3 regions of the Spongiibacter sp. genome follow, and region 1 is predicted to be linked to each of the others. Evidence: predicted binding sites of a transcription regulator. Region 1 holds the regulator's gene; each other region holds the start of a gene.
What was found. Region 1 encodes LexA, which represses DNA repair genes until DNA is damaged. Its sites were predicted from a motif close to ACTGTNTNTANANACAGT; they were not measured.

Region 1 (7,672 bases):
GAAAGCTATTTGATCGATGAGCAGCGCAAGCTGCACATCTGTGGCAACAACCCGGATTGCAGTGGCTACGAGGTCGAGCGCGGCACCTTCAAAGTGAAGGGCTATGACGGTCCGGTCATCGAGTGTGATAAATGCGGGGCCGATATGCAGCTGAAAACCGGCCGTTTCGGCAAGTATTTTGGCTGTACCAATGAGAACTGCAAGAATACCCGCAAATTGCTGCGCAATGGGGAGGCCGCGCCGCCGAAAATGGACCCTGTGTCCATGCCCGAATTGCGCTGTGAAAAAGTGGATGATCACTACGTGTTGCGCGATGGGGCGTCAGGGCTGTTCCTCGCCGCCAGCGGTTTCCCCAAGAATCGGGAGACCCGGGCGCCTCTGGTAAAAGAAATCCTCCCTCATCAGGCGGAAATTGACCCCAAATACAACTTCCTGTTCTCGGCGCCTGCTGAGGACGACGAAGGTCGCGATACGGTGATTCGCTACAGCCGTAAGACGAAAGAGCAGTACGTACAGTCAGAAGTTGAGGGAAAACCCAGCGGTTGGTCAGCCTTTTATGAAGGCGGGAAATGGGTGGCGAGAGTCAAAGCGAAAAAGACCAGCCGTAAGACATCAGACAAATAGGGCGGGACAGCATGTCGTCAGAAACCTACCGAGGGCAATGCAACCTCCATCTGTTTCTTGCCCGACAGTATTTGAACCAACTGACTGAGGGCAGTCGGGAAGAGTGGGGAGGGCATTTCCATCGGGCTTGTCTTGAATCCTGTCTCTGGCAACTGCGGCTGGCTTACGAGAGCCATTTAGCGGATTTGCTATTCCAGCAACCCCGGTTTCAGCAGGCGATTCCTATCGGTCGTTATTCGGCCCGCGTCCTCTCATCAGGTGAGCATCCGCCGGAGATAGCGGAACTGGCTGACAGGGAAAGCCATGACGCGCGACTCAAATGGGTATTGGAGTACGCGTTTATCAATGCGCCCTCTGCGGTGCAGGCATCTTCCGGCGCACTTATTGCTTCTTCTCGCGGTGAGGATGACTCGCTGCAACGGAGCTGGGAGGCCCTGGAGTTCCTGAGTGATACCGTGAACCGGCATCGGGCGACACTGCAGGAATACTGATTGGCCGGAGATAGGCTGCCTTTGTTACACTACCGGTCAACCCCGTTGTTCGGGCAAGATCGACTCAAGGGATATTCTGTGCTGTCTTATTTAGAACTGGTTGAATTGGCAAATGGCGATATTGTGCTGCAGCGCTCTGAGGGCGATGAGCAGCCGTTGGTGACCATTCGCTTTTCTGATGAGACCCGCAAGCAGATTCCGGGCTCTTGCCTGGAGCTGGCCAGGGTCATGGTGCAGGCGGGGCTGGAAGCCGCGCAGATCATCAGCGATGACGTGGAAGATGATGTCGATGATGATGAAGATGCCATTGACGGCGTGTTGCCTCAATCTAAAACCGTGCATTGAGCACGGTTTCCTTTCTGTATACGTTCAATTAATCCTGTAAGTGGATTACCAGGCATTCGGCCTGGCCTGCCTTTGCAGCGTGGGTTAGCAGTTGTCGCTCGGCAGCTCCCAGTGGGCCTTTCAGTAACACCGCGACGGTGTGGCTCTTTCCGCGCTCAAGGGCACGAGCAGCGATATTGCAGAGACTGCCTTCATTTACAACGACTTGCAGGATGCGCTGTCCCCGTTCAGGGCTGTTGGCGTCAAGTAGCGGTTTGACCGGCCGATCTGCAACCCAGCAAAGCCAGCGCGGATCGGTGTTGCCGCAGAGCTGGCCCAGCATGGCGGACAGCAGAGTGCGCGACAGTTGCGCCTGGCTGCTAAGGGTGATTTCCGTAATGTGCGCGTTGTCAGCCGGGTGCTGCTGGTCAAAAAGAGGGCGTTGTTCAAAAGCCATGTTCAGTTTCCTCGACGCAATACGCCTACGCTCAGGCCTTCGATAGCAAAGTCCTGTTCACGCAGGTCAACTTCAATGGGGGCGTAGTCCGGGTTTTCCGCAATTAACAGCAAGCGGTGGTTACTTTTCTCTTTCTGCAGGCGCTTAACGGTAACTTCGTCACCGATTCTCGCGACAATAATCTGCCCGTTATGGGCAACGGGAGTGCGGTGAACGGCGAGGAGGTCGTTCTCGAAGATGCCCGCATTGATCATGCTGTCACCGCGAACACGAAGGAAATAGTCTGCAGCCGGGGTAAACAAATTTGGCGAGATGGCGCAGTGATCTTCGATGTGCTCCTCCGCGAGGATAGGGCTACCTGCTGCCACTTGACCGACAATGGGGATGCCGAGTTCTTCCGGAAGACGGATGCCACGAGAAGCGCCGGGAATGATTTCAATGGCGCCTTTTCTCGCCAGTGCCTTGAGATGTTCTTCCGCCGCATTGGGCGATCGGAACCCCAGCTCCTTGGCAATATCTGCCCGCGTCGGAGGGTAGCCTGTGTCTTCAATATGGCTTTTGATAAGTTCGAGAACCTGAGCTTGTCTGGCAGTTAGCTTTTCCATAATCGCGGTCTGGTTATCTATACAGTAACTGTGAGTATATACAGTATTTTATCCAGTGCAAGCGCTGCCCTGTATTTTCTGAAGCGAGGGTATGATGTGAAGAGGCCCGCCCCAGTAAAGCCGTGGGCGGGCAGAGGGGGGAGAGGGTTTCAGTAGTCGTCAAAAAGGCCGTTGACGACGTCAGTTTCTATTTCGTGTAACGGGTTGCAGAGTTGTTCCGGTATTAAGCCGTCGCCCCAGTCGCGGTAGTCGTCGTCGCTGAGCTCAAAGGCATTACGCCAGTCCTCGGGTTCTTCGATACTCTGCAGGGCGAGCTGTCGCCAACTCTCCAGATCATATTCGCAAATCTCGCCATCAATCATTTGCACTTCGATGGTGTGTTCCCGGTCGTCGATCGCAACGACTTCAAACTGCTGGTCAGTTTCAAGGTCTTTGTACCAGCTGCCAACTTGAGGAGCTATGCTCGCCATAACGCTTGCCTCCTTTCTTCGACTTTTGCACCAAGCTATCACTTCCCCTGGGGGTGTCCAGTCGGTATTTGCGCGTCGATAACCGTGGTTTCTCCTTAGTGAATTATTGGATGCATGGCGAAATCCAAGCGCTTTCAGAGGGATGGCTACCTAAGTTAAACTGCTTTTCCCATTTTGACCGCGCTTTTTTAGTGCAGCCAGCTATAACGGACGCGGTCATAACAAATAATCTGTCTAGCGCGGAGGAACTGCGGTGCTGTCTCAGGACTGGCTAAAGGGTGTGGAGTTTTCTAATTACCCATGGCTCACAGAAGTCTTTATCGTCGTCTTGATCATGCTGACGGCCAACTTATTCGTCGGACGACTGCTCAATAAGCTGGCGGAGAAATTTGCCAGAACGCACAACCTCTGGGACGACGCCTTGTTGCTGGCGTCTCGCAAGCCACTAATTCTGATGATTTGGGTCGTTGGTGCCAGTCACGTACTGGAGATTATTGGCGAAAGTACGGATGCGGATATCTTTTCGGCGCTACAGCCCTTCCGCGCGGTAGCGGTAATGGCGATTCTTGGCTGGTTTTTGGTCAAGCTGGTTCGAGAGATAGAAACAGGGATTCTGTCGCGGGAATATGGCGACGACGATGAGCCCATCGACCAGACAACCGTCATGGCGCTCGGCAAGCTGGTGCGCAGCGCGGTGATTATCGTCGTAGTGCTGATGATTCTGCAGAACCTTGGCTACAGTATCTCCGGGGTGTTGGCCTTTGGGGGTATCGGCGGGATCGCGGTGGGCTTTGCCGCCAAGGATTTGCTGGCGAATTTCTTCGGTGGGTTGATGGTGTATCTCGATCGCCCGTTTTCTGTCGGAGACTGGATTCGGTCCCCCGACAAGAATATTGAGGGGACAGTGGAAAATATCGGCTGGCGGCAAACCCGCATACGGACCTTTGATCAGCGTCCGCTTTATGTGCCGAATGCCACCTTCACGCAGATTTCGGTGGAAAACCCCTCGCGCATGTTAAACCGCCGCATATATGAAACTATCGGTGTGCGCTATGACGATGCGAAGCACATTCCGGCGATTATCAGCAAGGTCCGGGAAATGCTGGCCAACCATCCCGAAATTGATACCCGCAAGACACTGATCGTCAATTTCAACAGCTTTAATGCGTCTTCACTCGATTTCTTTGTGTATACCTTCACAAAGACGACGCAGTGGGTGAAATACCATGAAATTAAGCAGGACATCCTGCTCAACATTCTCGAGATTGTTCATGAGCTGGGGGCCGATGTGGCTTACCCAACCAGTACTATCAAAATGGACCCGGTACAAATAGAGCGTGTTGCTCGCGATGGCAGCGAAGCAGGAGACATTGAGAATGCCTAAAACGATTGCGGTGATCGGTGGAACGGGCTTGTGCGATTGGCCCGGCGCGGAGTTGTTGGGTACCCGCGAGGTGGAGACTGCCTACGGTGCCCCGAGCGCGCCGATTCATCAGATGAGATACAAGGGCGCGGAATTTCTGTTTCTGCCCCGTCACGGTGTGGGGCACTCGCTGCCGCCGCACGCGATCAACTACCGGGCCAATATTCAAGCGCTGAAAGACGCCGGTGCGGGTGAGATTATTGCAGTGAACGCAGTGGGTGGCATCAGTGAGCGCTTTGTTGCGGGGGTAATTGCCTTGCCGGAGCAGATTAATGATTACACCTGGGGGCGCGAGCACACGTTCTACGATGGCCGGGATGGCAATGTCCAACACATCGATTTTAGTTACCCCTATTGCGAAGAGTTACGCCTGCGATTGTGTGCCGCAGCCCAGACGGCAGATATTGATGTCGAGCCCTATGGTACCTATGCGGTAACACAGGGACCGCGTCTGGAAACGGCGGCGGAAATTCAACGCTTGGCGCGAGACGGCAATGATATGGTGGGGATGACAGCCATGCCTGAGGCTGCGCTGGCCAGGGAAGCCGGGCTGGATTATGCCTCGGTGTGTCTGGTGGTCAATCCGGGTGCCGGATTGAGCGACACCCTGATTACGATGGAAGATATTCAGGCCGTCATCGATACCGGCATGCTGCAGGTCAAATCACTGCTGGCTCAGTGTATCCTCAGCCACGGTTGAGGTTTGGGGCTTGCTGATCATGATCAGCAAGCCAAACAGCGGGTTATCGATATAGTGAAGCTCATCGCTGCGCATGCGGCGTTCTTCGCTCATCACTACGATCCGTTCTACCGGCTCGGCGCCTACCGGAATAACCGGTTGGCTGGGCGCGTTATCCTCAATACTCATGTCTGTGCCAGGGAATTCCACCAGTGCCTCCTGCGGGGGGAGGGTATCTTCCTGCGGGATCTCCACTTCCTCGTCAATCGGCTGATGGCGGTTGGGCCGTCTGGGCAAGTAGTAATTGCCCTGCTGGTAGCCAAAGCGCGAAAGCCAGAGTTGTGGCTCGGCATACAGATAGCGCTCCAGTGCGATACGAACATAGCCTTCCAGCTCATAGTGCTCGCCGTAGCGCTCCCCCCCTTGAATAAGAACCGCCGGTGCGCGTTTTCTGGGCTCTAAATCCTGTATCCAGCTCAGTTGGGTCAGTATGCGATAACGCGATGACAGCTTAAGAGAGCGCAGGGCCTTGGCAAACTGTGGGTGGTGGGTGCCGACACGGCTGAGGTTCGCTTCCCCTTGGTTGTTCAGCCGGACCCAGTCGTGGGGGTAGCGCAGGTGAAGATTGTCTGGCCAGACCTCGGCCTGTTGTGCGGCAGGATCGGTGTTGGCATAAACCACCAGATCGATCTGATAGCGCCCGTCGGGCTGAGCCAGCGCGCCCGCACTGAGCAGTGTGGCGAACAGGAGGGCGAAGAAGCGTTGGCGATGCATAGTGGGAATCTCTTTCCTTGTCACGAGAGGCGCTCGGCCTATGTTGTACTGGGTGCAAGCAGATCAAGCAAGCGTTCCACTGCCTCAATGCGCTGTTCTGCGGCCTCCGTCTGCTCTTTAAAGCGCAGCGCATTGGCGCCGTCGAGCTGGTAGCGTGCAGCATTTTTCTGCACCAGTTGCACAATGTTGATGGGCTCAACCTTTGTGTCGTCGGCAAACTCTATACGACCGCCCGCGCCGGATGCCTCGATTTTACTCAGGCCTATGGCGATAGCGCGCAACCGTAATTCAGCACAGCGGAACAGGTGTTTACAGGGCTCCGGCAACAGCCCGAACCGGTCGATCATTTCTACTTGCAGCTCCCGCAATTCGTCGCGGCTGTCGGCGCTGGCGACGCGCTTGTACAGCATCAGTCGCTCCTGGACATCCGGCAGATAATCGTCGGGAATGAGGGCCGGAATACGCAGATTGACTTCAGTATGATCGCTCTGGTTGGACTCAAGGTCGACGGTTTTCCCGTCTTTAATGGCTTTCACCGCGCGATCCAGCATTTCCATATACAAGCTGAAACCGATGGAGTGAATCTGTCCGCTCTGGCCTTCTCCCAGCAGTTCCCCGGCGCCGCGAATTTCCATGTCGTGGGTAGCCAGTGTGAAGCCTGCGCCAAGGTCGTCTGCTTCACTGATTGCCGTGAGGCGTTTTTCGGCGTCGCGGGTCAGTTGCTTCTGTGGCGGCGTCAGCAAATAGGCGTAGGCTTGGTGGTGGGAGCGACCGACGCGTCCCCGCAACTGGTGCAGTTGCGCCAGGCCAAATTTGTCAGCGCGCTCGATAATAATGGTGTTGGCATTCGGAACGTCGATACCGGTTTCGATAATCGTCGAGCACAGCAGCACATTGTGCCGCTTGTGATAGAAGTCGCTCATCACCTGCTCAAGCTCGCGCTCGCGCATCTGGCCGTGGCCGATGCCAATGCGCAGATCGGGCAGCAGCGCCTGCAGGTCACGGGCTGTTTTCTCGATGGTTTTGACTTCATTGTGCAGGTAATACACCTGACCGCCGCGTAATACCTCTCGGAGAATGGCCTCTTTGATCAGTGCCTCATCGCGTTCGCGTACAAAGGTTTTTACCGACAGGCGCCGCGCGGGCGGCGTGGCAATGATCGAAAGGTCGCGAATGCCCGACATGGACATATTCAGTGTGCGGGGAATCGGGGTGGCCGTCAGGGTCAGCACATCGACTTCGGCACGAAGATTTTTCAATGCTTCTTTCTGGCGAACGCCAAAGCGGTGCTCTTCGTCGATGATCACCAATCCGAGGTTGGCATAGCGAATGTCGCTGCTCAACAGCTTGTGCGTGCCGATCAGGATATCAATCTTGCCTGCCTGCAAATCCTTGATCACGGCCTGTTGCTCGGCCGCGGTGCGGAAGCGCGACAGTACTTCTATTTTGAAGGGCCAGTCTGCAAAGCGGTCTCGGAAGGATTCGTAGTGCTGTTGAGCGAGCAGGGTGGTGGGAACCAGAATTGCCACCTGGCTGCTGTTCTGTACCGCAATAAAGGCGGCGCGCACCGCGACTTCCGTTTTGCCGAAGCCCACGTCGCCACAGACTAATCGGTCCATGGGTTGTTCGGAGCGCAGGTCTCTCAGAACGGCGTCGATAGCAGCTTGTTGATCCGGCGTTTCCTCGAAAGGGAAGGCGTCGGCAAATTGCTGATAGTCGTTATCAATGTCGAAGGCTCGGCCTTTGCGCGCCTCGCGCCGGGCGTAGATGTCCAGCAATTCTGCTGCCACGTCGCGAATTTTCTCTGCGGCTTTGCGTTTGCTGC
Region 2 (7,672 bases), on a different contig from region 1:
GCGGCTTCAACCAAGGCTTTCAAACATTTGTGGGTGCCTTTGTTGGGCTCGACCCTGACAACGGTACTGACTTTTATGCCGGTTGCCTTGATGCCCGGCGCTTCCGGTGAGTTTGTAGGCCCCCTGGCCAATTCGGTGATCTTTGCGCTGTTCGGCAGCTGGTTGATTTCATTGTTTATCATTGCTCCTGTGGCAGGCAGGCTGCTGGCGGCAGAGCATCGTCCCGGTATCTCTGCGGGATCACTGGATCGCAGCTTCAGGAAATTTCTCAGTCGCTGCCTGGCAATGCCGCGCCGGGCCGCTTTGCTTTGCTGTACCTTGCCGCTGGCAGGGTTCATGCTGGCCCAGCAGTTGCCGGAGCAATTCTTTCCTCCGTCTGATCGCGACATGATCGATATTGAGGTGTACCTGCCTGCGGGCTCCAGCATTGCGGCAACGCGTCGTGCAGCGGAGCGCATGAGCGAAGTTATTGAAGCGCATGAAGAAGTTGAAGAACTGCACTGGTTTATTGGTCGCAGCGCGCCCTCGTTTTATTACAATCTCTTGGATAATCGCGATGGCACGCCCCATTATGCCCAAGCGATGACGCGTGTGAGCGATCCGGCGGCAGCAAACCGACTGGTCGGGCAACTGCAGCGGGAGCTGGATAATGCTTTCCCCGAGTATCAGCCGATTATCCGTCGTCTGGGGCAGGGGCCGCCGACGGTTGCCCCGGTTGAACTGCGCTTATACGGCGCCGATCTGGAGCAGCTGCGCCGCCTGGGTGACGAGCTTCGCGCTATTGCGTTGAAGACCGAGAGTGTTGTCCACGTGCGCAACTCGCTTGGGGAACGAGTGCCCAAACTGTGGCTGGATGTGGAAGAGAGCGAGGCTCAGCGTAGTCAGGTAGGCTTGAGAGACTTATCCTCACTGCTGGCTGCCAGCGTCGACGGTATTGTCAGCAGCAGCTTGCTGGATGGCAGTGAACAGTTGCCAGTGAGGGTTTCCGGTGATGGCGTTCAGGAAACCAGCGTTGACCGTTTCCTGTCTTTCCCGCTGATATTACCGACCGGCGCCAGGCCGCTGTCGGCGATTGCGGATGTGCGGCTGGAGTCGGCGCAGGCACAGATTACTCGTCGCGATGGGCGACGGGTGAATAAGGTAGAAATATATATCCGCGATGGCGTATTGCCGGCCACCGTGTTGGCCGCTGTTCGCAGCGCATTGGATGCTGAAAACTTTGCTGTCCCTGCCGGTTATGAACTGGAGGTCGGCGGTGAGGCGGAGAGCCGCAATCGCGCGGTGGGCAAGTTGCTCAGCAGCGTGGGCATTATTGTGGTGCTGCTGGTGGTCACGGTAGTCATGGCCTTTGACTCATTCCGATTGTCGGCGCTGGTCTTTATCGTCGCGATTCAATCTGCCGGGCTGGGTATGCTCAGCCTCTGGTTAGGTTCATATCCCTTCGGCTTCACGGCCATTATCGGTCTGATGGGCTTGATGGGGCTCGCCGTGAATGCGGCGATTGTCATTTTGACAGAGTTGAAAGCCTCGCCATTGGCGATGGCGGGAAATCGCAATGAGATTGTGAATACCGTTGCGGCCTGTACCCGCCACATCAGCTCGACAACCATTACCACGGTGGCTGGCCTAGTGCCGTTGCTGATTGCCGAGGGGACGTTCTGGCCACCGTTTGCTGTGGTGTTGGCAGGGGGGACGGTGCTGGCTACGATTCTGTCGCTGGTGTTTGTGCCGTCGGCATTTCTAGTGCTGCGTCGCCCCTACCTGATGAAATACTTCCCGCACCTTGCTGATCGCGAAGAGCAGGGCAGTCAGCGTTCATAGGGGTACGGAGCGAAGTGAAATGCCCCGCTGGAAGCGGGGCATTACGATTCAGGCAAGTTTGCGTACGGTATCGCTGGTCACGGCGCTATTGATGTCGTCCAGTGCTTCAACTTTCCCCTTGCAGGCTTGCATCAGCAGCTCTTTGTTACGAGATAGAAGAATACCGAAATCTTCGGCCTGAGCGTCGTCTATGCCGGAAATCTCCCGCTGCAACAAGGCAGTAAATTGCTCTGCCAGCTCCAGCATCTTATCGTGGGCATCTGCTTCTTTCTTACTGTCGAACATCGTGTTGTCCCGGTCACACATCCACTTGGCTATAACCGCCATGCTTCACCTCTGATTGCGTTTGAGATTTCAAAATACTGTATGTAAATACAGTATTTATTGCAAGGAGATTTTATCTGCGCAAGCCTGTCAGGCATAAAAAAAGCCGCCCGAAGGCGGCTTCTCTGCGACAGATCGCAAATCGCTTAAGCAGAAACCTCGGTGATTTCCACAGCGGCGATGCGAGCGCCTTCTTCGGCACCTTTCTGGAAGGACTCGATCTGATCGAAGTTCATGTAGCGGTAAACTTCCGCAGACATGCTGTTCAGATCTTTGGCGTATTCCATGTACTCGGCAGGCGTCGGCAACTTACCAACGATGGCACCAACGGCGGCCAGCTCGGCAGAGGTCAGGTAGACGTTTGCGCCAGTACCCAGGCGGTTGGGGAAGTTGCGCGTGGAGGTCGACAGCACGGTTGCACCGTCGGCGACACGCGCCTGGTTACCCATACACAGCGAGCAGCCTGGCATTTCCATGCGTGCACCGGCTGCACCGAAGATGTTGTAGTAACCTTCTTCCATCAGCGTGTGCTGGTCCATTTTCGTCGGCGGTGACAGCCACAGACGGGTCGACAGGTTGCCTTTATGCGCATCCAGCAGTTTGCCGGCCGCACGGAAGTGACCGATGTTGGTCATGCAGCTACCGATGAACACTTCGTCAACCTTGTCGCCAGCCACTTCTGACAGCAGTTTGGCGTCGTCGGGATCGTTCGGGCAGCAGACCACAGGCTCGTTCAACTGGTCGAGGTCGATTTCGATAACCGCTGCGTATTCCGCGTCGGCGTCGGCCTGCAACAGGCTCGGATTGGCCAGCCACTCTTCCATCTTCTTGGCGCGACGCTCGAGAGTACGCGGATCGCCATAGCCTTCGCTGACCATCCAGCGCAGCAGGGTGATGTTGGAGCGCAGGTATTCAGAGATTTCCTCAACACCTTGCTTGATGGTACAGCCTGCCGCAGAGCGCTCAGCAGAAGCATCTGAGAGTTCAAAGGCCTGCTCAACGGTCAGACCTTCCAGGCCTTCGATTTCGAGAATGCGGCCAGAGAAGATGTTCTTCTTACCTTTCTTCTCAACAGTCAGATGACCGTCTTGGATCGCCTGGTAGGGGATGGCATGAACCAGATCGCGCAGGGTGATACCGGGCTGCATTTTGCCTTTGAAACGAACCAGAACAGATTCGGGCATATCCAGTGGCATTACGCCGGTCGCTGCTGCGAACGCAACCAGACCGGAACCCGCGGGGAAAGAAATACCCATCGGGAAGCGGGTGTGCGAGTCACCACCAGTACCTACGGTGTCGGGCAGCAGCATGCGGTTCAGCCAGCTGTGGATGATGCCGTCACCGGGGCGCAGAGATACACCGCCACGAGTCATGATGAAATCGGGCAGGGTGTGCTGGGTGTCGATATCCACGGGCTTGGGGTATGCCGCTGTGTGGCAGAACGACTGCATGGTCAGGTCGGCAGAGAAGCCGAGGCAGGCCAGGTCTTTCAGTTCGTCGCGAGTCATCGGACCAGTGGTGTCCTGAGAACCCACGGTGGTCATTTTCGGCTCGCAGTAGGTGCCGGGGCGAACGCCTTGGCCTTCAGGCAGACCGCAGGCGCGACCCACCATTTTTTGCGCCAGGGTGAAGCCTTTGCCGGTGTCTTCGGGTTGTGCCGGTACTCGGAACAAGTCAGAGGTGGGCAGACCCAGAGATTCGCGGGCCTTGGCAGTCAGGCCACGGCCGATAATCAGGTTGATACGGCCGCCAGCGCGTACTTCGTCCAGCAGTACATCGGACTTCAGCTCGAAAGTGCTGACCGTTTCGCCGGTTTCAACATTTTTGATCACGCCGTCGTAGGGGCGGATTTCAATCACGTCGCCCATGTTCAGCTGTTCTACATCGGCTTCAAAAACCAGCGCGCCTGCGTCTTCCATGGTGTTGTAGAAGATTGGAGCGACTTTACCGCCGATACACACACCGCCACCGCGCTTATTGGGTACGCCGGGGATATCATCGCCGAAGAACCACAGTACAGAGTTAGTGGCAGATTTACGTGAAGAGCCCGTGCCCACAACGTCGCCAACCATCGCGATGGGGTGGCCTTTTTTCTGCAGTTCTTCAATTTGCTTGAGGGGGCCGATTTGACCGGGTTGGTCAGGCGTCAGGCCGTCGCGCTCCATTTTGTACATTGCCAGCGCGTGCAGCGGAATGTCGGGACGCGACCAGGCATCGGGAGCGGGAGACAGGTCATCGGTATTGGTTTCACCGGTAACTTTGAAGACAGTTTTAACAATGCTTTCCGGCACGTCGTCACGCTTGGTGAACCACTCGCCGTCGGCCCAGCTTTGCATGACCGCTTTAGCGTGCTCGTTGCCCGCTTTGGCTTTTTCTTCTACATCGTGGAACGCGTCGAACATCAGCAGGGTGTGCTTGAGCTCTTCGGCGGCCAGAGGAGCCAGAGCCGCGTCGTCGAGCAGATCGACCAGCGTTGCGATGTTGTAACCACCGTGCATATTGCCCAGCAGTTTAACGGCTTCTTCCTTGGAAATAAGAGGGCTGCTTGCTTCGCCTTTAACAAGGGCAGACAGGAAGCCTGCTTTTACATAGGCGGCTTCGTCAACACCCGGTGGTACGCGGTTGGAAATCAGGTCGAGCAGCGTGGCTTCCTCACCGGCGGGTGGGTTTTTCAGCAGTTCAACCAAACCGGCGACCTGCTCAGCGTTCAGGGGCTTGGGGACAATACCCTGCGCTGCGCGCTCCTCAACATGCTTGCGATAGGCTTCTAGCACAATTAACTCCTCTCTTCAGTTTCGGTACCCGTAGTCCGGGATCGCCGGAGGCCGGGGCTATCGATGCCCGTCATCGATGCGAAATGGGGTGGCAAGTATACTTAAAAACCCTACTCAGGTTAAGGTTTGCCGGAACGCTCGGAGGGCTTGTCTGAGGCGGTGGTCTCACTTACCCTTTGCGGCTGCGGTAAATCCCTCTGGAGTGTCTTTTGTCTGATCTGCTTGGCCGTGTGGCAACCCCCTGTATCGGCGTATGTTCGACGGGTATCGGCGATGATGTCTGCAGGGGCTGTAAGCGTTTTTGCCACGAGGTGATTAACTGGAACAGCTACAGTCAGGAGCAAAAGCGCAGTATCGATCAGCGCCTGGACCGTTTTCTGGTACAAGTAATGGAAGACAAATTGCACATTGTGAATGCCGAATTGCTGGCCTGGCAGTTGGATGTGCAGCGGGTGCGTTATCCCGCGCAGAAAGCGCCGCATATCTGGTTGTTTCAATTGCTGCGGGCCGGGGCGGGGCAGATTCAAGAGCCGCGCAAATACGGCTTTCTGGTCGATGCGGCCTGGCAGGACCAAAGCCTGCTGCAGATCCGCGAGGCCATTGATCGTGAGTTTTACCTGCTCTCGCAAGCCCACTACGAGCGCTATATCGGGCGCTATATTCAAAAACAGGAAGGCTGAGCCCGTGCGTGGACACTGGTATACTCGCGCTCTCTTTTAATCTGTACTTCCCTCAGGCACCGGTGTTATGGCAATCGATATTTCCGAAGTTCTCGATTTTCTCCCCTGCGAAACGCCGCAAGCGTGGGTAGATGCCGCTCTAGAACACCCGGAAGAGCTGCTGATTGATCACGCCAACTGTGAAAAGAAGGCGGCGGGAACGGCCCTTAATCTGATGTTTCGCTACGTCGATAAGCTGGATTTGCTCAATAAAATGTCGCGGCTGGCCCGCGAAGAACTGCGGCATTTCGAGCAGGTACTGGCGATTATGAAAAAGCGTGGCGTGGAATACCGGCATGTGTCGTCGTCTCGCTATGCCAATGGTCTGCGCGAGTTAGCGCGCAGCAGTGATCCGGGCAAGCTGATTGATATTCTGATTTGCGGCGCACTGATTGAGGCGCGAAGTTGCGAACGTTTTGCCAAAATTGCGCCCCATCTGGACGGTGAGCTGCGAGATTTTTATCTGTCGCTGCTGAAGTCTGAGTCTCGGCACTTCAAAGACTATCTGACCCTGGCCGCAGCCTATGCCGGAGAGCCGATTGACGAGCGGGTTGCGGTTTTTCGGCAGCGAGAGCAGGAGCTGATCGAATCGGCAGACACGGCATTCCGCTTTCACAGTGGGCCGCCGTGCGCGGCCTGATTTGCCTTGCCTGAATTTGCCTAGATTAGCGCTTTACGCCGTTTGGTCGCTCTTGGCGTCGATCGGGAAATGGCGCAGTTCGAGTTTGCCCGGTGTGCTTTCCAGTACCCAGCCGCGCTGATCCCAATCGCCCAGCACGATTCTTTCGCCGGGTTTGCCGTCCAGTGTCAGTGCATGGCGGGCAGGGCGGTGAGTGTGTCCATGAATAAGCCGGTGGCAGTTATGTTGACGCAGTTGCTCCAGTACTTCTGCCGGAGTGACATCCATAATGTCTTCGGCCTTGTTGCTATTGGCCTCACTGCTGGCCATGCGCAATTGCTTTGCCAGCGCTCTACGTTCGTTCAGCGATTTGCTCAGAACCTGTTGCTGCCAAGCGGGGGAGCGGGCCATTTCCCGAAACTGCATATACTCGGCGTCGCCGGTACACAGGCTGTCGCCGTGCATTAATAGTGTCGCTTCGCCGTCCAGTTCAATAATCGTTGGATCGCTCAGCAGTGTGGCGCCGACGTTGTCACAAAAATCCTGTCCCACCAGAAAGTCGCGATTGCCGTGCATAAAGTACAGGGCACAGCCTCGGTCGCGCAGGGTTTTGAGGGCCTGTTTGACGTTGCTAATCAGTGGGCTGCTGTCGTCATCACCAATCCAGCTCTCGAAAAAGTCGCCGAGAATGTACAGCGCATCGGCGTTGGCAGCGTCGTGCTCCAGGAAATGGAAAAACGCCCGGCTGATGGCCGGGCGTTCCTCTTCCAGATGCAAGTCTGAAATAAACAGACAGCGCATGACTTAGTCTTGCCATTCCGCTTTTTCGATAATGACGTCTTCCGCGGGCACATCTTGGTGGCCGGCGGCGCTGGTGGTACGAACACCTTTAATTTGGTTGATCACGTCCATGCCGTCGGTGACTTTACCAAATACCGCGTAACCCCAGCCTTGCATGGTTTTGCCGCTGTGGTTCAGGAAGTCATTGTCTTTTACGTTGATGAAGAACTGCGCGCTGGCAGAGTGCGGGTCCATGGTGCGGGCCATGGCCAGCGTGCCGAGGTCGTTTTTCAGGCCGTTGTCGGCTTCGTTTTCAATCGGCTCGCGGGTGGCTTTCTGTTTCATGCCGGGCTCGAAGCCGCCGCCTTGAATCATGAAGCCGTCGATCACGCGGTGAAAAATGGTGCCATCATAGAAGCCTTCTTCGACGTATTGCTTGAAGTTTTCGGCGGTCTTGGGCGCCTTGTCGAAGTCCAGTTCAATTTTGATGTCGCCAAAATTTGTTTTAAAGATAACCATTTGCGTCGATCTCGCTTATAAGCAGAATGTAAAGCCGCTATAATACGGCTTTTGCTCTGGCGGCGAAACCGAGTGGCGTTCCGCGCGCACTCCAGGCCCCGGAACATGGCAATTCT
Region 3 (7,672 bases), on a different contig from region 1:
TTCATCGCACAAGGCGATCGCCGAATAGCCCAGTTCATCCGCCTGTATTACCAGTTCCTCCGGGTGAGAGGCGGCGGATAGAAAGCTGAAATTGCTTTGACAGTTCAGCAGAGCAGGCATGGCTGTTCACGAAAAAAAGCCGTGGAGGTACCACTGCTGGCTGAGACAATCTTTGAAGATCCAGCACAAGCCCTGTTGTTCGTGGCGGGCAATGTAGTAGTCACGGGCCTGGCGCTGCTGCCACCAGTGGCTGTCGATACGCTCTGGCCCCTGGAGCAGCTCCAGTCGCCCTTGCCACAGGGGCCGTCCTTCCTGCACGGGCAGTGGCTGCAGCTCAGCCAATAGCACGGTGGGGCGCAATGCAACGGTTGCCGCTATTTTACTGTGCCGATAGGCTGACTGTGGGCAAGCGACACCCTGGTATTCGGGCAACCAGTCTTCCCGTTGTTGAAGGCGGCGAATGCCGTGTTCACCCACGCGCAAGCGGAGCTTGTTGAACAGCATCTGTTGGGCGTTTCGCTGTTCCTGCTCGGCATCGCTGAACAGTTGCTCGCACCGAGGCTGCAGTGCTGTCAGTTGATGGCAGTGCAGTTCAATAGACTCGACCGCTCCCGGCAGTCGCCGCCCATCGAGTTGCAGCATCACCAGTGCCAGCAGGGCCGGGCGCTCGAAATGTGACAGTGACAGCGGCGTTTGCCAGTCCTCATGCTGGCCGTCCAGATAGTGAAATCGCCAGTTCAGTGACTGGGGCAGCGTCTGTCGAAGACGGAGATAGATTGCCAGTTCCTGTAATAATTCGTCGATGGCGGGGCGAAGCTGCTCGCTGTGTTGCACGCCTCCGGGCAGTGTGCGCTCTCCGACAAAACGCTCGCCGGGCAGGAAACGTGGGCGAACATCCTCACTGCGACCGGTCAGTCGGTCGATGGCATCGCAGAATGCCGGCTCAAAACCACTGAGCAGCGTTTTACGCGGCAGGGCCAATACCTCGCCCAAGTGTCGTAGCCCCATGCTGTGTAAGGCTTTGTGGGTCTTGCTGGAGGTGGGTAGTACCTGACAGGGCAGGCTGGCGAGCTGGCGCTTCATGGCAGGGCGCTGCAAGCTGCCGTCATCGGCCAGTAATGCGGCAACGGTAATGCCTTTCAAGCTGAGTAACTCTGCGCAGAGCGGAGTAGGGCCAAGGCCTTCCTGCACAGTGATGTTGTGGCGCTGGTAAGCAGCGAGTAGACGCCGATGCAGGCGTTGTATGGAGCCAAACAGGCGCCTCGAGCGGCTGATCTCGATGATTAGCGCGTCTTCTCCACTCAGGCAGACATCGTCGCTGAAGCGATAGGCCCAAAGTGCCAGCCGCTGCAGGTAGTGCTGCTCACGCAGGACGTCACGTGGATGACAATGCAGTTCCGGGCACAGTGCCTGCGCCTGTCCGGTGCTGATGCCGGGAGAGAGCCCCCGTTGCTCTGCAATACGGTTGCACAGTCGCAGTCGGCCGTTTTCAAGCAGTGCAGAGGGCTGCTCCCGGTCGACGCTATTGCCCAGTGCTTCCAGCCCCAGTTGGGGAAAACGCAAACACAGATACAGCATACTCAGACCGATGCTCGTGCCGGAGACGTTGCTTTCTCTGCTCTCTGCCCCGCTGTGGAATGCAAGGCCATTCGGCGTCGCGGAGGTAGAGATACGGGCCACTGCCGGGCCGGGCGCTGGCGGTGCAGCAGCGCTGCAGGGCGAGGCAGGCTGAGAGATTGCCCGGCATGGCCACCGGGTTGTTTGAGTACGGTGACACCCAGCGCGGCTGTTTCAGCGGTGAGGCGCAGCCGGAGTGGGGCGGGCGAAGCCTGTTGTTCACAATGGCCGGGCCGAAAGTGCAGGTGCCAACAGTGTCCGTCACGAGCGGCGAGATGCAGGCGCCGTAGCTGCCGGTGGGGAAGATCATCCCTTGACCAGCTGAGTACCGCGGCAAAGGCGCCGCTACGCAGTGCTTCTTCGGTGCACCAGAGCTGCTGCGCGGGCGGTGCCTGCAAGAGAAACTGCTGCTCCAGTATCAGGCCTTGCTGGTGCAAGCCGGGAGCATAGGGCAAGAAAGGCGGCGATACCCAGGCAATGCCCTGGCGTTGACTGAGGGCGCTCAGTGCCGGTAATACCAGGCTCAGCTCGCCAATGCCCACGGCGCTGTGCAGTAATTCGCAGGAGCCACTGCGAGGCCAGCCGCCATGGTGTAAGGCTTCATTCAGCGTCGGCCAGCCACTGTCTATAGCTTCTCCCGCGCGCGCGATGTTCAGCGGCGCGCGGCCTGCGCGCCAGAGTGGCTGCTGGGTGAGTAGCTCGTTGAGGCTGGGTGATTGCGACATAACACACGCTTCGTCAAAATAACTGTATAAATGTACAGTATATTGTCGAGGGCAAAAGTCAAGCATCTGTGGAGCGGACGCCTTGGTGAGGAATCAACGATGGGCCATACTGCCCGCCAAAAGACGGGGAGAACGGCAATGATCGCTCAGCACGACAAGCCTTTACAGGCATTGCGTGAACACTATCAACAGGCGATGACGGAAGGGGACGCCGCCGCTAAAACCTGCACGCTGGCAACGGTTGAAAATGGCGAGCTTAGCCTACGGACATTGGTGTTGCGTGAACTGGCTGAGCGTGGGCCGGTAATCTTCATCAACGACAGTTCGCCAAAGTGGCGAGCGCTGATGACCGGTGGTCACAGTGAGCTACTGTTGTTCTGGCCGTCGCAGATGCGTCAGTACCGACTGCGTGGGGCTTGGCAGTTGCTTGAGGAGGACGAAATGCGCCGTCACTGGCAGCATAAGCCCGACGGCAGCAAATGGCTGGATCACTATTATGCGCAGTGCCAGCCGCAAAGCAGCGAGCTGGCTGACGAGGACGATTTAGCGGCTGGCATTGATGACTTGCGTCGCGCTCATACCGCTGATGATATTCCCTTCAGCCCCAATGCCCGAGGGCTTCGATTGCAGGTCGATTGGCTGGAGCACTGGTCCGCCAGCCCTGATGGTCTGCACCGGCGTTACCGCTATCAGCGCGACCGCGCCGGGCAGTGGCGGCACCAGTGTCTGGTGCCCTGACGTCAATGATTATGGCCGTGACCGATATCCTGGCCCTGGCTGTTGTAGATGCCTGAAGCGCCGTGGGAGATAAAACCGAGATTGATCATTTTGCTCAAAAAGGGATCGCTCTCGTTATCGCCAATATCGCTGTAGTCGGTGCTCTGGAAGGCGTCTCGTTCGGCAAAGAAAGCCGCTACGGCTTTGGCATCGCGATTGACCGACATCAGTGTCCAATGCTCTTCGTAATTGCCGCGCTGGTAGTGCAGCTCGGCAATCAGGCGTTGCTGGGGCAGCCACTGCAAGTCGCTGTGGGCGCCGTTTTCATCCAGTGTGTAGTCGCTGCGTTGCTCGCAACCCTCACCGCGGCTTGCCTGCTGCTGCATAGCCGCAATCTGTGAATTGGCGATCAACTGCTGTTTGCGCGACCAGTCGTCGGCGCTGGCCGCATTGGGAATCTCATTGGGGGCATATTCAATGCTGCGCTGATAGGCGTCGAAGCTGCGCAGCAGCCGGGGGTGTCCCGCCGTGTTGTATTCCCACAGCTCGGTGATGTCGCGCTGGGGGTATTGATGGGCGATGCGACCATCATGGCGCCAAAGTACCAGATCGCGCTGGCGGGTCTGGGGGCCCTGCTTCTCGGTAATGCGGTAGTGGGCGGCAATCGCCGCATCGCTGTTACAGCGCTCGGCAATGGCCGGGTTGGCCAGTAAGGTCAGGCTGAGAAGCAGTGTGTAAAAATGAGGAATTGGCATGGTGAAACTCGGTATCAATATCCAAAAAACAGAAAAGCGGGCCGCGAACGGCCCGCTGAACGGCGGTGTTACGGTGCCACTTGCTTGGCGTTTGCCGCGTTGACCAGATCGGCGGCATAGTCCATCACGTGGAAGATCAGGTTCTGCTCGTTGGTGCCGCTGACCAGTGATGCACCAGGGCCCTTGGCATAGACGCCCACATCTTCACCTGCATGGGTTTCAGAGCCGAGCGGTACCAGCGCTTCCTGGTGGTAGCCGGGAGACTCCGTATCCACAAACAACAGGTCCTGACGGCCGGTCTTGATCGGCAGATCGTAACCGGCATCCGCGTCTGTTTCGTCACCCAGGTCGCGGAAGCCGTTACCGTTGGTGTAGCCCAATGTGGTGTACGGCATACCATCGGCGGCCAGCTCCGGTGAGGTTTTGCCCACAGACACGACCTTGCCCAGAATTGGGTTGCCGCGCTTGGGGTAGCCCGCAATGGTGAACACGTGGCTGTGGTCAGCGGTGACGATAATCAGGGTTTCCTCTGGATTGGTCAGCTCCACCGCCTTGGCAACGGCCTCTGACAGCTCAATGGCATCGGTCAGCGCGCCGTAGGCATTACCGGCGTGGTGAGCGTGGTCGATGCGGCCAGATTCCACCATCATGAAAAAGCCTTCCGGGTTGTTGTCCAGAATCTGGATGGCTTTAGCCGTCATGTCGCGCAGTGAAGGCTCGCCGGCAATATCATTGTTGCGGTCGGCTTCGTACTGCATGTGTGACTCGTTGAACAAACCAAACAGGCGCGTGGTGTTCTCCGGATCAATCGCAAGGAAGCCCGTTTCATCAAAGACATATTTGCCATCGGCGTACTGGGTCTGCCACTCGGTAACCAGGTTGCGGCCATCTGTGCGGTCACCTTCAACACTGCTGAGGGCATCGGGGCTGTTGGCGCTGGCGTCTTTCGGCAGGAAGTGACGGCGGCCGCCGCCCATCACCACGTCGATGCCATCGACATCAATGCCGCTGATGCGCGCTTCCAGATTGCTTTCGAAATTCACCAGCTGCGAGGCGATATCCTCACAACCCGCAGTGACGGCAGCGGCCGGCATATCGCTGATGTCTTCCCAGTTGCGGTCAGCCGATTTGGCATAGGTGGCTGCCGGGGTCGCGTGAGTGATGCGGGCAGTAGACAGAATGCCGGTAGATTTGCCGGCGATTTCTGCCAACTCCAGCGCGGTCACCAGTTCGTTGCCGGCAACGGTGCCGCAGTCGCCGCGCTCAGTGGCTTCGCTGACGCCAATGACGCCGGCATCGGTTTTAACACCGCTCATCATCGCCGTCATGGTGCCGGCGGAGTCAGGCGTCTGCGCATCAGTGTTGTAGGTTTTTGCCAGACCTGAGAAGGGGAACAGGTCAAAACTCAGATTATGTTCTTCGCCCAGCTTCCCTTTTAGCTGGCCTTCCAGAATGCGCGCGGCAGTTACCGTCGAGATACCCATGCCGTCGCCGACAAATAGAATCACATTCTTGGCCGCGCCGCGGGTCAGCACTGGCGCTTCCGGGTTGCTGACACGAGTTGCCGCCGCCTGGAACCAAGCGTTGTTGCGGGTGTTGGCCATCAGGTCAACGGACTCGTCCGGAGTGTGGGGGTCACAAAGGTACTTGGTCGCGGTGATTTCGCTGCTGTCCAGCTCGCCGTTGGCGTTGCTGTCCAGGCCACTGTCGATACGTGTGCCGCCGCCGGGACAGTTACTGTCACCCACGGCCAGCGCCGTTTGGGTAATCAGGCTGTTCAGGCCATTTTGACCATCCTGGCCGCTTTGACCATTTTGTCCGTCCTGGCCATCCATTCCATTGCGGCCATTCTTGCCATCGTCACCACAGGCAGTCAGGCCGACGATCGCTGCAGTCATAAGGGTGAGTGTAAACTTGTTCATGGTGGTTCTCCTTATTCGGCGTCGATCAGACCCAGCGCCTGATTAATCACGTGGAAGACGACGTTCTGTTCGATGACCCCTTGTACCTTGCTGGCGCCGGGACCCATGGCATGCAGGCTGATATCTTCACCCGCGTGGGTTTCTGAGCCCAGTGGTACCAGTGCCTCTTGATGGTAGCCGGTGCTGGTGGTGTCGACACTGCTCAGATCTTTGCGACCAGTATCCGGACCAGCACTGTAACTGGCGTCGCCATCGGTTTCGCTGCCCAGTGCGCGGAAGCCCAGACCATTGGTATAGCCCAGCGTGGTGTAGGGCATGCCATCGGCGGCCAGTTCGGGGGTGGTTTTACCGACCGATACGACTTTACCCAGAATCGGGTTGCCGCGTTTGGGATAGCCGGCGATGGTGAACACATGGCTGTGGTCAGCAGTGACCAGAATCAGTGTTTCATCGGGGTTGGTGTTGTCGATGGCGGTTTGTACCGCATTCGCAAATTCAATGGCATCGGTCAGGGCGCTGTAGGCACTGCCTGCGTGATGGCCGTGGTCGATGCGACCGGATTCCACCACCATCATGTAGCCGTTGTTGTTTTTAGCCAGAATATCAATGGCCTTGCCGGTCATGGCCGACAGTGAGGGCTCGCCGGCCACATCATTGGCGCGGTCAGCTTCGTACTGCATGTGGGACTCATTGAACAGACCGAACAGGCGGTTGGTGCTGGCAGCATCGACCGCATTGAAGCCGTCCTCGTCATACACATAAACGCCATCGCTGTACTGACTTTGCCACTCGGTCACCAGATTGCGGCTATCTGTGCGGTCACCTTCAACACTGCTGAGAGCATCGGGGCTGTTGGCACTGGCGTCCTTGGGCAGAAAGTGGCGACGACCGCCGCCCATGACCACGTCAATGCCGTCTACGTCGGCACCGTCGATGCGGGTTTCCAAATTGCTTTCGAAGTTGATCAGCTGCGAGGCAATATCTTCGCAGCCCGCATCAATCGCCGCAGCGGGCATATCGCTGATGTCTTCCCAGTTGCGGTCAGCAGATTTGGCATAGGCGGCAGCGGGGGTGGCATGGGTAATCCGCGCGGTAGAAATAATACCGGTTGCCAGGCCTTTCAGTTCGGCCAGCTCAATGGCGGTAATCAGCGGGTTCTGCTGGGCCGATTCGCAATCGCCGCGCTCAACTGCTTCACTCACGCCGATAACGCCGGCATCGGTTTTAACACCGCTGATCATGGCCGTCATCGTGCCCGCTGAGTCGGGGGTCTGCGCATCCACGTTGTAGGTTTTCACCAGTGCGCTATAGGGGAAGCTTTCAAAACTCAGAAAGTTTTCTTCGCCAGTCTGGCCGTTTTGCTGGCCCTGCAAAATACGAGCGGCGGTGAGGGTCGAGATACCCATGCCGTCACCCACAAACAGAATCACGTTTTTGGCGCTGCTGTTATTTGCCGTGTTGCCGGCTTTGTTTTCAGTCAGCGCTTTGCCGTCGCTGAACCAGCTGTTACTGGTCTGGCTCGCGGGCAGTATCTCTGCATGGCTGTATGCAGCTATTGCTAAGGGCAGCACCCCTGACAATAAGGCGGTTTTAAGTCGCATGTGGAAGCTCCTGGTCTCGAAAGGACTTTTCTCATTAACGCGCCTCGGCGCGCCATCCTTAGTGGATGAATATTGGGCAATGCTTAATGACTTACCGCGAGTGATCATAGGGAGGCATGTTTACAGTTTGATGGCGTTTTTATGTCGCGTGCCATGAAAGGGGAGGGGTTGCGTCGCGCGCGATGCAGGCTGTGCTTTAGTGGTGTTTCCTGCTTTGTTTTTGTGCGTGGCGGGACGGTGCTGCCCTGTTAGAGGGCGCATTGGTGGTGGGCGAAATGCTGCAAGGTCGGTAAGCGGTTGTTTGTAAAGGCTGCAGGGGTTTTGGCACGAAATCT

Region 2: a site for LexA is predicted at 2,183-2,200, ahead of AC5DB9_RS15320 (YebG family protein). Genes of this name have one in related genera too.
Region 3: a site for LexA is predicted at 2,364-2,381, ahead of imuA (translesion DNA synthesis-associated protein ImuA). Genes of this name have one in related genera too.

What each region holds. Positions count from the first base shown of each region.
Region 1 is NZ_CFHTQA010000042.1:23,147-30,818, reverse strand. Features, by position in the region: partial or broken gene AC5DB9_RS13765 (topoisomerase DNA-binding C4 zinc finger domain-containing protein) at 1-624, shown strand, start outside; gene AC5DB9_RS13760 (hypothetical protein) at 636-1,115, shown strand; gene AC5DB9_RS13755 (hypothetical protein) at 1,194-1,460, shown strand; gene AC5DB9_RS13750 (hypothetical protein) at 1,489-1,896, opposite strand; gene lexA (transcriptional repressor LexA) at 1,899-2,501, opposite strand; gene AC5DB9_RS13740 (DUF6763 family protein) at 2,651-2,971, opposite strand; gene AC5DB9_RS13735 (mechanosensitive ion channel family protein) at 3,306-4,355, shown strand; gene AC5DB9_RS13730 (S-methyl-5'-thioinosine phosphorylase) at 4,348-5,094, shown strand; gene AC5DB9_RS13725 (CsiV family protein) at 5,059-5,847, opposite strand; gene mfd (transcription-repair coupling factor) at 5,886-7,672, opposite strand, start outside.
Region 2 is NZ_CFHTQA010000056.1:5,466-13,137, forward strand. Features, by position in the region: gene AC5DB9_RS15315 (efflux RND transporter permease subunit) at 1-1,821, shown strand, start outside; gene AC5DB9_RS15320 (YebG family protein) at 1,870-2,148, opposite strand; gene acnB (bifunctional aconitate hydratase 2/2-methylisocitrate dehydratase) at 2,292-4,919, opposite strand; gene AC5DB9_RS15330 (DUF1289 domain-containing protein) at 5,129-5,599, shown strand; gene AC5DB9_RS15335 (MiaE family protein) at 5,667-6,278, shown strand; gene AC5DB9_RS15340 (UDP-2,3-diacylglucosamine diphosphatase) at 6,312-7,058, opposite strand; gene AC5DB9_RS15345 (peptidylprolyl isomerase) at 7,062-7,556, opposite strand.
Region 3 is NZ_CFHTQA010000058.1:4,960-12,631, reverse strand. Features, by position in the region: partial or broken gene AC5DB9_RS15505 (error-prone DNA polymerase) at 1-120, opposite strand, end outside; gene AC5DB9_RS15500 (Y-family DNA polymerase) at 127-1,578, opposite strand; gene imuA (translesion DNA synthesis-associated protein ImuA) at 1,581-2,342, opposite strand; gene AC5DB9_RS15490 (pyridoxine 5'-phosphate oxidase C-terminal domain-containing protein) at 2,481-3,080, shown strand; gene AC5DB9_RS15485 (hypothetical protein) at 3,083-3,814, opposite strand; gene AC5DB9_RS15480 (alkaline phosphatase family protein) at 3,883-5,736, opposite strand; gene AC5DB9_RS15475 (alkaline phosphatase) at 5,748-7,337, opposite strand.